Regions from separate parts of the Stenotrophomonas sp. 93052_Sma genome, predicted to be linked through region 1. Evidence: riboswitches for the same ligand, from Rfam matches in the RefSeq annotation. Region 1 holds a riboswitch; the other holds the start of a gene.

Region 1 (5,647 bases):
TCGCCGCCGCCGTGCTGGCTGCCGTGCCCGCGCTGTCCTTTGCCGCCGACCGCATCACCGGCCACACCTTTGCCACGCGTTCGGAGGTGATCGCCCCGCATGCGATGGCTGCCACTTCACAGCCGCTGGCCACCCAGATCGCGCTGGACGTGATGAAGGGCGGTGGCTCGGCGGTGGACGCGGCGATTGCCGCCAACGCCGCGCTCGGCCTGATGGAGCCCACCGGCAACGGCATCGGCGGCGACCTGTTCGCCATCGTGTGGGACCCGAAGACGCAGAAGCTCTACGGCTACAACGGCTCGGGCCGCTCGCCGAAGTCGCTCACCCTGGCCGAGTTCCAGCGCCGTGGCCTGAAGGACATCCCGGCCACCGGTCCAATGCCGGTGTCGGTACCGGGCGCTGTCGACGGCTGGTTCGCACTGCACGACCGCTTCGGCCGCAAGCCGATGGCGGACAACCTGGCACCGGCCATCCGTTACGCCCGCGAGGGTCACCCGGTGGCCGAGGTGATCGCCTATTACTGGGACCGCTCGGTGCCCAAGCTGTCGCAGTACCCGGGCTTCAAGGAACAGTTCACGATCAACGGCCATGCCCCGCGCAAGGGCGAGATGTGGAAGAACCCGAATCTGGCCAACACCCTGCAGCAGATTGCCGACGGCGGTCGTGATGCCTTCTACAAGGGCGATATCGCCCGCACCATCGGCGACTACTTCAAGGCCAACGGCGGCTTCCTGAGCTACCAGGACATGGCCGACCACCACGGTGAGTGGGTCGAACCGGTCAGCAGCAACTACCGTGGCTACGACGTGTGGGAGCTGCCGCCGAACAGCCAGGGCATCGCCGCGCTGCAGATCCTCAACGTGCTGGAAGGCTACGACTTCTCGAAGATCCGGTTCGGTTCACCGGAGCATGTGCACCTGTTCGTTGAAGCGAAGAAGCTGGCCTTCGCCGACCGTGCGCGCTTCTATGCCGACATGGCGTTCCAGCCGGCGCCGGTGCAGAAGCTGATCTCCAAGGAGTACGCCGCACAGCGCCGCGCACTGATCTCGATGGACAAGGCGCTGAAGGAAGCGCAACCGGGCACGCCGAAGCAGCTGGAGGAGGGCGACACGATCTACATGACCGTGGCCGACGCCGACGGCATGATGGTTTCGCTGATCCAGTCCAACTACCGTGGCATGGGCAGCGGCATGGCACCGCCCGGTCTGGGTTTCATTCTGCAGGACCGTGGCGAGATGTTCGTGCTGCAGAAGAACCATCCCAACGGCTACGCGCCGGGCAAGCGTCCCTTCCAGACCATCATCCCGGCGTTCATCACCAAGGGCGGCAAGCCGTATGCCAGCTTCGGCGTGATGGGTGGCGCGATGCAGCCGCAGGGCCACGCGCAGATCGTGATGAACCTGGTGGATTTCGGCATGAACCTGCAGGAAGCCGGTGATGCGCCGCGCATCCAGCACGAAGGCTCGACTGAACCGACAGGTCAGGCCACGGCGATGACCGACGGTGGTGAAGTGAATCTGGAAACCGGCTTCCCGTATGAAACGGTGCGTGCGTTGATGCGCAAGGGGCATCGCATCGTGTTCGCCGATGGTCCGTATGGCGGGTATCAGGCGATCATGCGTGATCCCGAGACCGGGGTTTACTACGGTGCTTCGGAGAGCCGCAAGGATGGGCAGGCGGCGGGGTATTGAGGTTTCCCGGCCACCGGGCGCAGCCCCCTCTGCGGTGGATTCCGTAAAGCTGGGTTTGGCCGGGCGTGTGGATTGTCTGGGGGCCGCTGCAAGTACGTCCATGTAAGCTCGGTCGCCGCATCCATGCGGCTCACGCCCCCAGCCAACCCACCCGCCCGGCCACGGACAGTTTCCTGTGGCTGCCACCGCAGGAAGAGAAAGAAGAAGATCAAAAGCAAAGGCAACAGCAACAGCTGCGCGCTTTGGGTTGGGGTCGGATCCGTTTTCCGGGGGAAAACGGATCCGACCCCTTCTTGTTTTCCGATACACCTCATCCACGCATGGCGTGGAAAACCCACCGTCACCGGGAAACTGTCGGAGGCGGAGAGGGGGCAGATGGCGGGACCGTCCACGGCATGGATGCCGTGGCCGAGCCTACAGGGACGTACTTGCGGCGTGTCCCGCCATCTGCCCCCTCTCCGCCAAACCAGCAGCAACCCAGAGCCGCTTGTGAGGTTGCTGTTGCAGTTGCCGTTGCTTGAAAAAGCGGTGCAGCCGCAGGCTGCAAAACCCACTCAATCCTGATCGTGCGCGCGCAGCCTCCGCCTGGGTCTCTTCCTGCGCCGCCATCTCGCGCGCGATCCATGCGTCGATCATGTGCCGCTGGCGCTGCGCCTGCCGCCGCTCGCGGGTGTACTCCTGGTCCAGTACCCGGTACAGCGACACCATCACCAGCACCATCAGCAGCGCGAATGGCAATGCCGCAATCGTGATCATGCCCTGCAGCGCATCCAGGCCACCGGCGAGCAGCAATGCGGCTGCGATCAATGCCACCGCGATGCCCCAGGCCAGCTTGCGCTTCAACGGAGGATCGCCTGCCTCGTCAGTGGACATGCTGGCCAGCACCAGCACCGCCGAATCGGCTGATGTCACGAAGAAGATCATCAGCAGCACCAGTGCGATGCAGGAAAGCAGCAAGGGCAGCGGCATGCTGTCAAACAGGGTGAACAGCACCGTTTCATAGCCGTTGCCCAGCGCCTGCACCAGGTCGGCGTGGCCGAAGATCTGCGCCCACAGTGCAGTACCACCAAACACCGCGAACCAGAAGAAGCCCAGCACCGTCGGTGCCAGCACCACGCCGATGACGAACTCGCGGACGCTGCGCCCACGCGAGATGCGCGCGATGAACGAGCCGACGAACGGGGCCCAGGAAATCCACCACGCCCAGTAGAAGATGGTCCAGTCCGCTACCCATGTGCTGCCCGAGAACGGCGACATGCGCAGGCTCATCGTCACCAGCTGGTTGAGGTACGACCCCAGTGTGGTGGTGAACGTATCGAAGATGAATCCGGTCGGACCCAGCACCAGTACGGTGGCCGCAAGAAGCGCGGCCAGCGCAAGATTGAAGTTGGACAGCCACTTCACCCCGCGCTCGACTCCGCTGGCGGTGGACGCCATGTACAGCACGAACGCGATGGCGATGATGGTCAGCTGCAGTGGCACACCCGCGTGCAGGCCGAACACGCGTTCCATGCCGGCAGCGATCTGGATGGTACCGAACCCCAGCGTGGTGGCCACGCCAATGGCAGTGGCAACAACCGCGGCGATGTTGACCACGCGTCCGATCCAGCCGCGATGGTGCCGGCCGATGATCGGTTGCAGCATGTCACTGACCAGTCCACGGCCATTGCGGTTGAACTGGAACCAGGCCATCGCCAGGCCGATCAGCGCGTAGATCGCCCATGGATGCAGACCCCAATGGAAGAATGCATAGCGCATTGAAGCCCGCGCCGCGTCCATGCTCTGCGGTGCGAGGCCTTCCGGAGGCTTGGTGAAGTGGGAAATCGGCTCGGCGGCGCCCCAGAACACCAGGCCGATGCCCATGCCGGCGGCGAACAGCATCGACATCCAGCTGGCGCGCGAGAACTCCGGCTCGGCATCTTCACCGCCGATGCGCAGGTTGCCGAAGCGACCGAATGCCAGGTACATCAGGAACGTCAGCGCCAGGAACACGACCAGAAGATAGAGCCAGCCGACACTGCGGATGACATCGGCCAGTACCGACTGCACCACGGTATTGAAGGGGCCGGGTGCAACACCGGCAAGCAGCACCAGAAGCAGAACCAGTGCGATGGAAACGCGAAACACCATGAAGGAGCTTCTCCGATCAAGGGATTGAGGGGAGCGAGCAGAGCTTGCTGCGAGGGGCCGGCGACATGCAGCACAGACCGGGCAGGGGCCGCGGAGGCGGCGGGGAAACACCGGCCGCAGCGGCACGATGCGCGTGCACGTTACTGAATGCGATGTCACGGTTCTGTTAATACAGAAACAGCGGATCCACGCCGTGCGTGGATGGAACAGCCAGGAGCTGCAGTGCGTTCTATGCTCTAATGCACATCAAGAAGCGGGGGTACCGCGGCCATGTGGCCACGGTTGAGACAGTCCCTTGGAACCTGATCCGGCTCATACCGGCGTAGGGAAGCTTTGCAGTGCATCCATGCCCGGACTCCGCCCAAGGACCGTCCGGGCGCGGCAGCAGTGCGCCGCCGCTTCGTCCCTGACCTTCCTGGACGATGCCCGATGAACGCACAGCTCTCCGCCCTGCAGCAACAGGCCCAGCAACTCTCCGAATCCGTGACCCGGCCCATTCCCGGCTCGCGCAAGATCCACGTGCCCGGTTCACGCCCGGATCTGCAGGTGCCGATGCGCGAGATCGCGCTGACCCGCACGCCGACCTTGTTCGGCGGCGAAGAGAATGCACCGGTGACCGTTTACGACACGTCGGGCCCGTACACCGATCCGGAGGTGCGCATCGATCTGTCCGCTGGTTTGCCGGCACTGCGTCGCGGCTGGGTGGAAGAACGCGGTGATACCGAGCGGCTGGAAGGACTGAGTTCTTCGTTCGGTCGCGATCGCGAGCATGACCCGAAGCTCGATGCGGTGCGCTTCCCCGCGCGCAGCCTGCCACGCCGTGCGCGTGCAGGTGCCAACGTCACCCAGATGCACTACGCGCGCCGCGGCATCATCACGCCGGAAATGGAATTCGTCGCCATCCGCGAGAACCAGCGGCTGGACGCGATCCGCGATGCCGGCCTGCTGCAGCAGCACCCGGGCGAGGCGTTCGGCGCGTCGATCCAGAAGATCATCACCCCGGAGTTCGTGCGCGACGAAATCGCCCGCGGCCGTGCGGTGCTGCCCAACAACATCAACCATCCGGAAAGCGAGCCGATGATCATCGGCCGCAATTTCCTGACCAAGATCAACGCCAACATCGGCAACAGCGCCGTGTCCTCGGGCATTGCCGAGGAGGTGGAGAAGCTGGTGTGGGCGATCCGCTGGGGCGGTGACACGGTGATGGACCTGTCCACCGGCAAGCACATCCATGAGACCCGCGAGTGGATCATCCGCAACTCGCCGGTGGCGATCGGTACCGTGCCGATCTACCAGGCGCTTGAGAAGGTCGATGGCCGCGCCGAAGCACTCACCTGGGAGATCTTCCGCGACACACTGATCGAGCAGGCCGAGCAGGGCGTGGACTACTTCACCATCCACGCCGGCGTGCTGCTGCGCTATGTGCCGCTCACCGCCAAGCGGGTCACCGGCATCGTCAGCCGTGGTGGCTCGATCATGGCCAAGTGGTGCCTGGCGCACCACAAGGAGAATTTCCTCTACACGCATTTCGAAGAGATCTGCGAGATCATGAAGGCCTATGACGTGACCTTCTCGCTGGGTGACGGCCTGCGCCCGGGCTGCATCGCAGATGCCAACGACGCGGCGCAGTTCGGTGAGCTGGAGACGCTTGGCGAACTGACGAAGATCGCCTGGAAGCATGACGTGCAGACCATGATCGAAGGCCCCGGCCACGTGCCGATGCAGCTGATCAAGGAGAACATGGACAAGCAGCTGCGCGAGTGTGGCGAAGCGCCGTTCTATACGCTGGGCCCCCTGACCACCGACATCGCACCGGGCTACGACCA
Region 2 (5,647 bases), 1.1 Mb from region 1:
GTGCGCGACCCCAACACCGACAAGCTGCTGATCAGCCAGTCCACCGGCAGCAAGGGCGTGCACACCATGCCGGTCGAGGACTACCTCAAGCAGGTGAAGGACCACCCGAACTGGAAGCTGTACGCCTCCGATCCGCTGTCCAAGGCGCGCGACCTGCTGGAAAACCGCACCCAGTCGCACGAGCAGACCCAGGGCAAGCCTGCGGCCGAGCACAAGGCCGCTGCCACGCCGCACGCCGAACTGTACAAGCAGGGCGCGCACAGCGAGGGCGTGCGCAAGGTGCAGGAGCAGCTGGGCCACCTGGGCTACGTCGGCGCCGACGGCAAGCCGCTGGTCGAAGATGGCCGCTTCGGCCGCAACACCGACGCGGCAGTGCGCCAGCTGCAGAAGGACAACGGCCTGGTGGTCGACGGCATTGTCGGGGCGAAGACCCTGGAGGCAATCAAGGACGCACGCGAACGGCCGTTGCTGAACGACGAGCGGCACCCGCGCAATCCGTTGTTCATCCAGGCCAGCAAGGGGCTGGAACTGCTGCCGGCCGGGACCTTCAAGGACCGCCACGCGCTGGAAAGCGCTGCTGCGGCTTTGACCAAGGAGGCGCATGCCGCCGGCCTGCAGCGCATCGACTCGGTGGTGCCCAGCCCGAACGGTGAGCGCCTGTTCGCCGTGCAGGGCACCATCGGCGACCCCGCCGCCAGCCGCGTGGCGGTGGAGACCCGTGCCGCCAGCGAGCAGAGCCTGGCACTCAGCAGCGGTGCCGTGCAGGGCGCGCCGAACGTGCTGCATCAGCAGCAGGACGCCCAGCAGGAGCAGGCCCGGCAGGCCCAGAAGGCGATGGGCGTCTAAGCCCGCGGCGCCTTGGGAGAGAAGGGAGGGCCACGTCCGCGTGGCCTTTTCCCTTTCTGCCAGCTGAGCGGCCGAGGCCGCTTTCAGCCTTGCTTCATGCCGCCTGCCGCTAGATGAATGCGCAAGCCGCACGGTGGACCAGGCAATGTTCCGGCAATGTTGGAACGCCAGCGTGGACATCACGGCAGCCGGGGCGCCCCGCGCCCTCCCTGCCCAGCGTGGCATGCACCTCACAGGAGAACGAACATGCTCAGTACTTCCGCACTCAGCTTCCGTGGTCTGGCGATGACCCTGGCCCTGCTGGCCGGCGTCGCCGTGGTCAGCGATGCCAGCGCGATGTCGAGGAAGGACAAGCGCACCCTGGTCGGCGCCGTCGTCGGTGGCGTGGCCGGCAACCTGCTCTCCAACGGTGATCCTGCTGCCACTGTCGGCGGTGCCGTGGCCGGCGGCGCGATCGGCAACCTGACCACCTCCGACCGCCGCGATCGTCGTTACTACGACAATCGCCGTTACGACAACCGCTACGATCGCCGTTACGACCGTGGCTACTACCGCAGCGGCTACTACGACCGCGGTGACGACCGTCGCTGGCAGCGCGAGCGCTACTACGACAACCGCTACTACCACGACCGCGGCCGCCATCGCGGCTGGTAAGCAGCGCGGCATCCCCCATGCCGATGCACGGACGGGCGGGTCGATGACCCGCCCGTTTGCGTTGGCCGCGTGCATGGCGTTGAATGCGCAGCCTTGGATGTGACTTTCCCCACTGGGGCTGCGGCATGACTTCTTCCTCCCACCGCGTGCAGGGCCTCAACAACGACGAGGTTGCTGCCGACTGGCCACCGATCAGCGCGGCGGACATTGCGTGGCTGCGCCGGCGCTACCCTCAGCTGGATGCAGACAGCCACCCGCACTGGCACAGCCCGCGGCCACTCTCGGCCGCTGCCATCGTCAATGGCAGGGACGGCGCGGTGTTCATCAAGCGCCACCACCACAGTGTGCGCAGTGCGGCCTGCCTGGAAGAAGAACACCACTTCATCGCCCATCTCGCTGCCGCCGGCGTACCGGTGGTGCAGTTGCTTGCGGCAGCCGATGGCCGCAGCGCCGTCGAGCACGGCGAATGGACCTTCGAGCTGCATGCGGTTGGCGTCGGCGAGGACCTGTACCGCGACGCCGTGTCGTGGTCGTTGCTGACCGATGTCGCGCAGGCCCGCGAAGCCGGCCGCATGCTGGCCCGGTTGCACCGTGCCGCCGCCAGCTATCACGCGCCACAGCGCAGTACCCATCTGCTAGTCGCGCGCGACGATCTGATCCGCGCCGACGATCCCATCGCCGCGATCAAAGCCGAACTGCCCACACGACCGGGGCTGGCCCGCTATCTCGCGCGCATTCCGTGGGAAGCACAGCTGCAGCGCGACGTGCTGCCTTGGCACACGGGCCTGGCCGAGCGCCTGCGCGACGAGCCACGGCTGTGGGCGCACAACGACTGGCATGTCTCCAACCTGCTGTGGCGCGACGGGCAGGTCAGCACCGTGCTGGATTTCGGCCTGGCTTCGCCCACCAGCGCACTGTTCGACCTCGCCACCGCGATCGAGCGCAACGCAGTGGCGTGGCTGGAACTGCAGCGCGGCATGGAGGCGGTGCGCATCGACATCGCACTGGCGTTGCTCGACGGCTACCGCGAGGTGCTGCCGCTGTCGGCGGCACGCGTGCAGCTGCTGGCCGACCTGCTGCCGATGGTCCATTTCGACTTCGCACTGTCCGAAGTGGAGTACTTCGAAGGCATCACTGGCTCGACCGCGAACGCGGATGTGGCCTGGCAGCCCTTCATGCTGGGGCACCCGGCGTGGTTCCACGGCGCGCCGGGGCAGGCACTGCTGCAGGCGCTGCACGCGGCAGCCTGAAGGGCACCGGCTCGCAAATCCGTACCATTTGTAGTGAAATGGTCACCTGAAGCGGGGGTGCCTGGATCTGCCAGGCTGAGAGAGTCCCTTGGAACCTGATCCGGTTTGCACCGGCGTAGGGAGCTTTGAGCCGCAGCCACACCCCCGTCATGGGCCGGTGCACCTGCGCGCCGTCGCTTCGTCTCCCTTGTTGTCCGAAGACGAACCGAATGAACCGCTGCCTGCGCCCCACCCTGCTCTCCCTCGCCCTCTGCGCCGCCTTGCCGCTGCATGCCAGCGAGGCCGACGCTGCCACCGATGCGGCTGCCACCGGCGCCGAGCGCTCGCCCACCGAACTGGCGGCAGTGCGCGTGCAGGCCGGCAAACCCAAGGCCGATACCTCACGCGTGAACGCCTTCGGTGGTGGGTCCTGGAGGGACACCCCGGCCTCGGTGAACGTGCTCGAGCGCGACTACCTCGACCGCCGCCAGGTGCGTTCGCTGTCCGAGCTGGCCAGCAACGATGCCTCGCTGGGTGATGCGTATGCGCCGGTGGGCTACTACCAGAACGTCGCCATCCGCGGCTTCGCGCTGGATGCCGCCACCAGCTACCGCTTCAACGGCCTGTCCATCGCCGGCGAACAGCGCCTGGCGCTGGAGAACGTGCAGTCGGTTGAGATCCTCAAGGGTGAAGCCGGCCTGGCCGCGGGTGTGATGGCGCCCGGCGGCATCATCAACTACATCGGCAAGCGCCCGGCCGAAGTGCGCACCGCCACGCTCGGTACCGACTCGGAAGGCTCGCGCTACGTCGCCGTCGATGTCGGCCACTGGATCACCCCGCGTTTCGGCCTGCGCCTGAATGCCGCATGGGATTCCAGCAATTCCTACGTCGAGCACGCCGATGGCCGTCGCAACTTCTACTCGCTGGCCGCCGACTGGCTGATTGGCGAACGCGGCAAGCTGGAAGTGGATGCCAACTACCAGACCAGCTCGCAGCGTTCGGTGTCCGGCTACCAGCTGCTGGGCGCGCGTGAGCTGCCGCACGGCGTGGATCGCGAATTCCTGCTCGGCTACCAGCCCTGGCAGCGCCCGGTGGATATCGCCAGCACCAACATCACCGCGTTGCACACCTACGACTTCAACGATGCCTGGCAGTCGCGCGTCTCGGTCGGCCACAGCCGCTCGGTGATCGATGACAACGTCGCCTTCGCCTACGGCTGCTACTACGCCACGCAGTGTGCCGATGGCAGCGTGCCGGGCAACTACTTCGCGCCCAATGGCGACTACGACGTCTACGACTACCGCAGCCCGGACGACACCCGCCGCAACCAGCAGGCCCGTGCCGAGCTGCGCGGCCGCTTCGAGACCGGCAGCGTCGGCCATGAGTTGACCCTCGGTGCCGACTACTTCCGCCGCACGGTAGACAAGCGCCCGAGCGTCAACGAGTACGTCGGCACCAGCAACATCCACGACGCACAGGTGCCGGTGTTCGCGCCGTCGCCGAAGATGCCAGGGCCGTCCGCACGACGCCTGGACAGCCGCCAGACCGCATTCTTCGCGCTGGACCGGATGAGCTTCGGTGATGACTGGCAGTGGCTGGCCGGCGGCCGCTTCGTGCGCCTGGACGAGCGTGCCTACGACAAGCGTGGTACCCCGCAGCGGCACAGCCGCCTGTCGCGTTTCCTGCCGCAGACCGCCGTGGTGTGGAAGGCCACCGACCAGCTCAACGCCTATGCCAGCTACGTGCGCGGCATCTCGCTGGGCCAAGAAGCGCCGTTCTGGACCAGCAACGCCGACACCTTCCTGCCGTCGGTGCAGTCGCGGCAGCTGGAAGTGGGCGTGAAGTACGTGCCGGTCGAGGCGCTGACGCTGGGCGCAGCCATGTTCCGCATTTCGCAGCCGTACCAGTACGCCAGGCCGGACAACAGCGACGTCGGCTACACCTTCGTCGAGGAAGGCAAGCAGACCCACACCGGCCTGGAGTTGACCGCCAATGGCCAGCTGACCGATGCGCTGCAGATCGTGGCCAGCGCCAGCATGCTGCAGGCACGTGCGCGCGACACTGGCACGCCGGCCTATGAAGGCCATCAGCTGGTGAACGTGCCGAAGGTGCGCGCCAGCGTGCACGTGGCCTATGCGCTGCCGTTCGTGCAGGGCCTGGATGTGACCGGCGGCTGGCGCTATGCCGGTGCCAACGTGGCCCGCGCCGACGGTGGCGTGCGCGCACCTGACTACTCGGTGTTCGATGCCGGCCTGCGCTTCCAGCATCGCCTGCACGAACGTGCGGTGACCTGGAACCTGTCGGTGGACAACGTGTTCAACCGCTTCTACTGGCGCGATACCGGTAGCAGCGGCGGTGACTACTACCTGTTCCCCGGCGCACCGCGACAGGCCCGCCTGTCGGTGACGTTCGCGCTGTGAGCGGCGTCATGCTCGAGTGGACCGCCGCGCTGTGCAGCATCCTCGGCGTCTGGCTGATGGCCAAGCGCCGGCTGGTGGCGTGGCCGGTCGGCCTGCTGTCGGTGACGCTGTATGGCCTGGTGTTCGCCGAGGCCAAACTGTACTCCGACACCCTGCTGCAGGTCGCCTTCGGTGGCTTCCTGGTCTACGGCTGGCTCAACTGGCGGCAGCACGCCGCCGACGAGGGCAGCGTCCGCATCGTGCCACTGGCACGCGGCAAGCTGCTGCGCGACCTGGCCATCGGCCTGTGTGGTGGCGTAGCGCTGGGTGCGGCCATGCACACCTTCACCGATGCCGCGCTGCCGTGGCTGGACGCGATGCTGACCGCGCTGAGCCTGGTCGGCCAGTGGTGGCAGGCGCGCCGCCACGTGGCCTGCTGGTGGGTGTGGATCGCGGTGGACGTGGTCTACGTGGGTGCCTACCTGTTCAAGTCGCTGCACGTGACCGCCGCGCTGTACG

Evidence for each region. Region 1 has a riboswitch for thiamine pyrophosphate ahead of thiC (phosphomethylpyrimidine synthase ThiC). Riboswitches for the same ligand answer to the same signal wherever they lie in the genome.
Region 2: it holds a riboswitch for thiamine pyrophosphate, as region 1 does, so the genes downstream of both, ACZK2V_RS00985 (TonB-dependent receptor) here and thiC (phosphomethylpyrimidine synthase ThiC) in region 1, are expected to answer to the same signal.

What each region holds. Positions count from the first base shown of each region.
Region 1 covers NZ_CM151134.1:4,078,786-4,084,432, reverse strand. Annotated here, with positions in the region: gene ggt (gamma-glutamyltransferase) at 1-1,691, shown strand, start outside; gene ACZK2V_RS19105 (BCCT family transporter) at 2,106-3,821, opposite strand; TPP riboswitch at 4,067-4,168, shown strand; gene thiC (phosphomethylpyrimidine synthase ThiC) at 4,251-5,647, shown strand, end outside.
Region 2 covers NZ_CM151134.1:220,450-226,096, reverse strand. Annotated here, with positions in the region: gene ACZK2V_RS01000 (XVIPCD domain-containing protein) at 1-846, shown strand, start outside; gene ACZK2V_RS00995 (glycine zipper 2TM domain-containing protein) at 1,093-1,500, shown strand; gene ACZK2V_RS00990 (phosphotransferase enzyme family protein) at 1,626-2,750, shown strand; TPP riboswitch at 2,794-2,889, shown strand; gene ACZK2V_RS00985 (TonB-dependent receptor) at 2,960-5,149, shown strand; gene pnuC (nicotinamide riboside transporter PnuC) at 5,158-5,647, shown strand, end outside.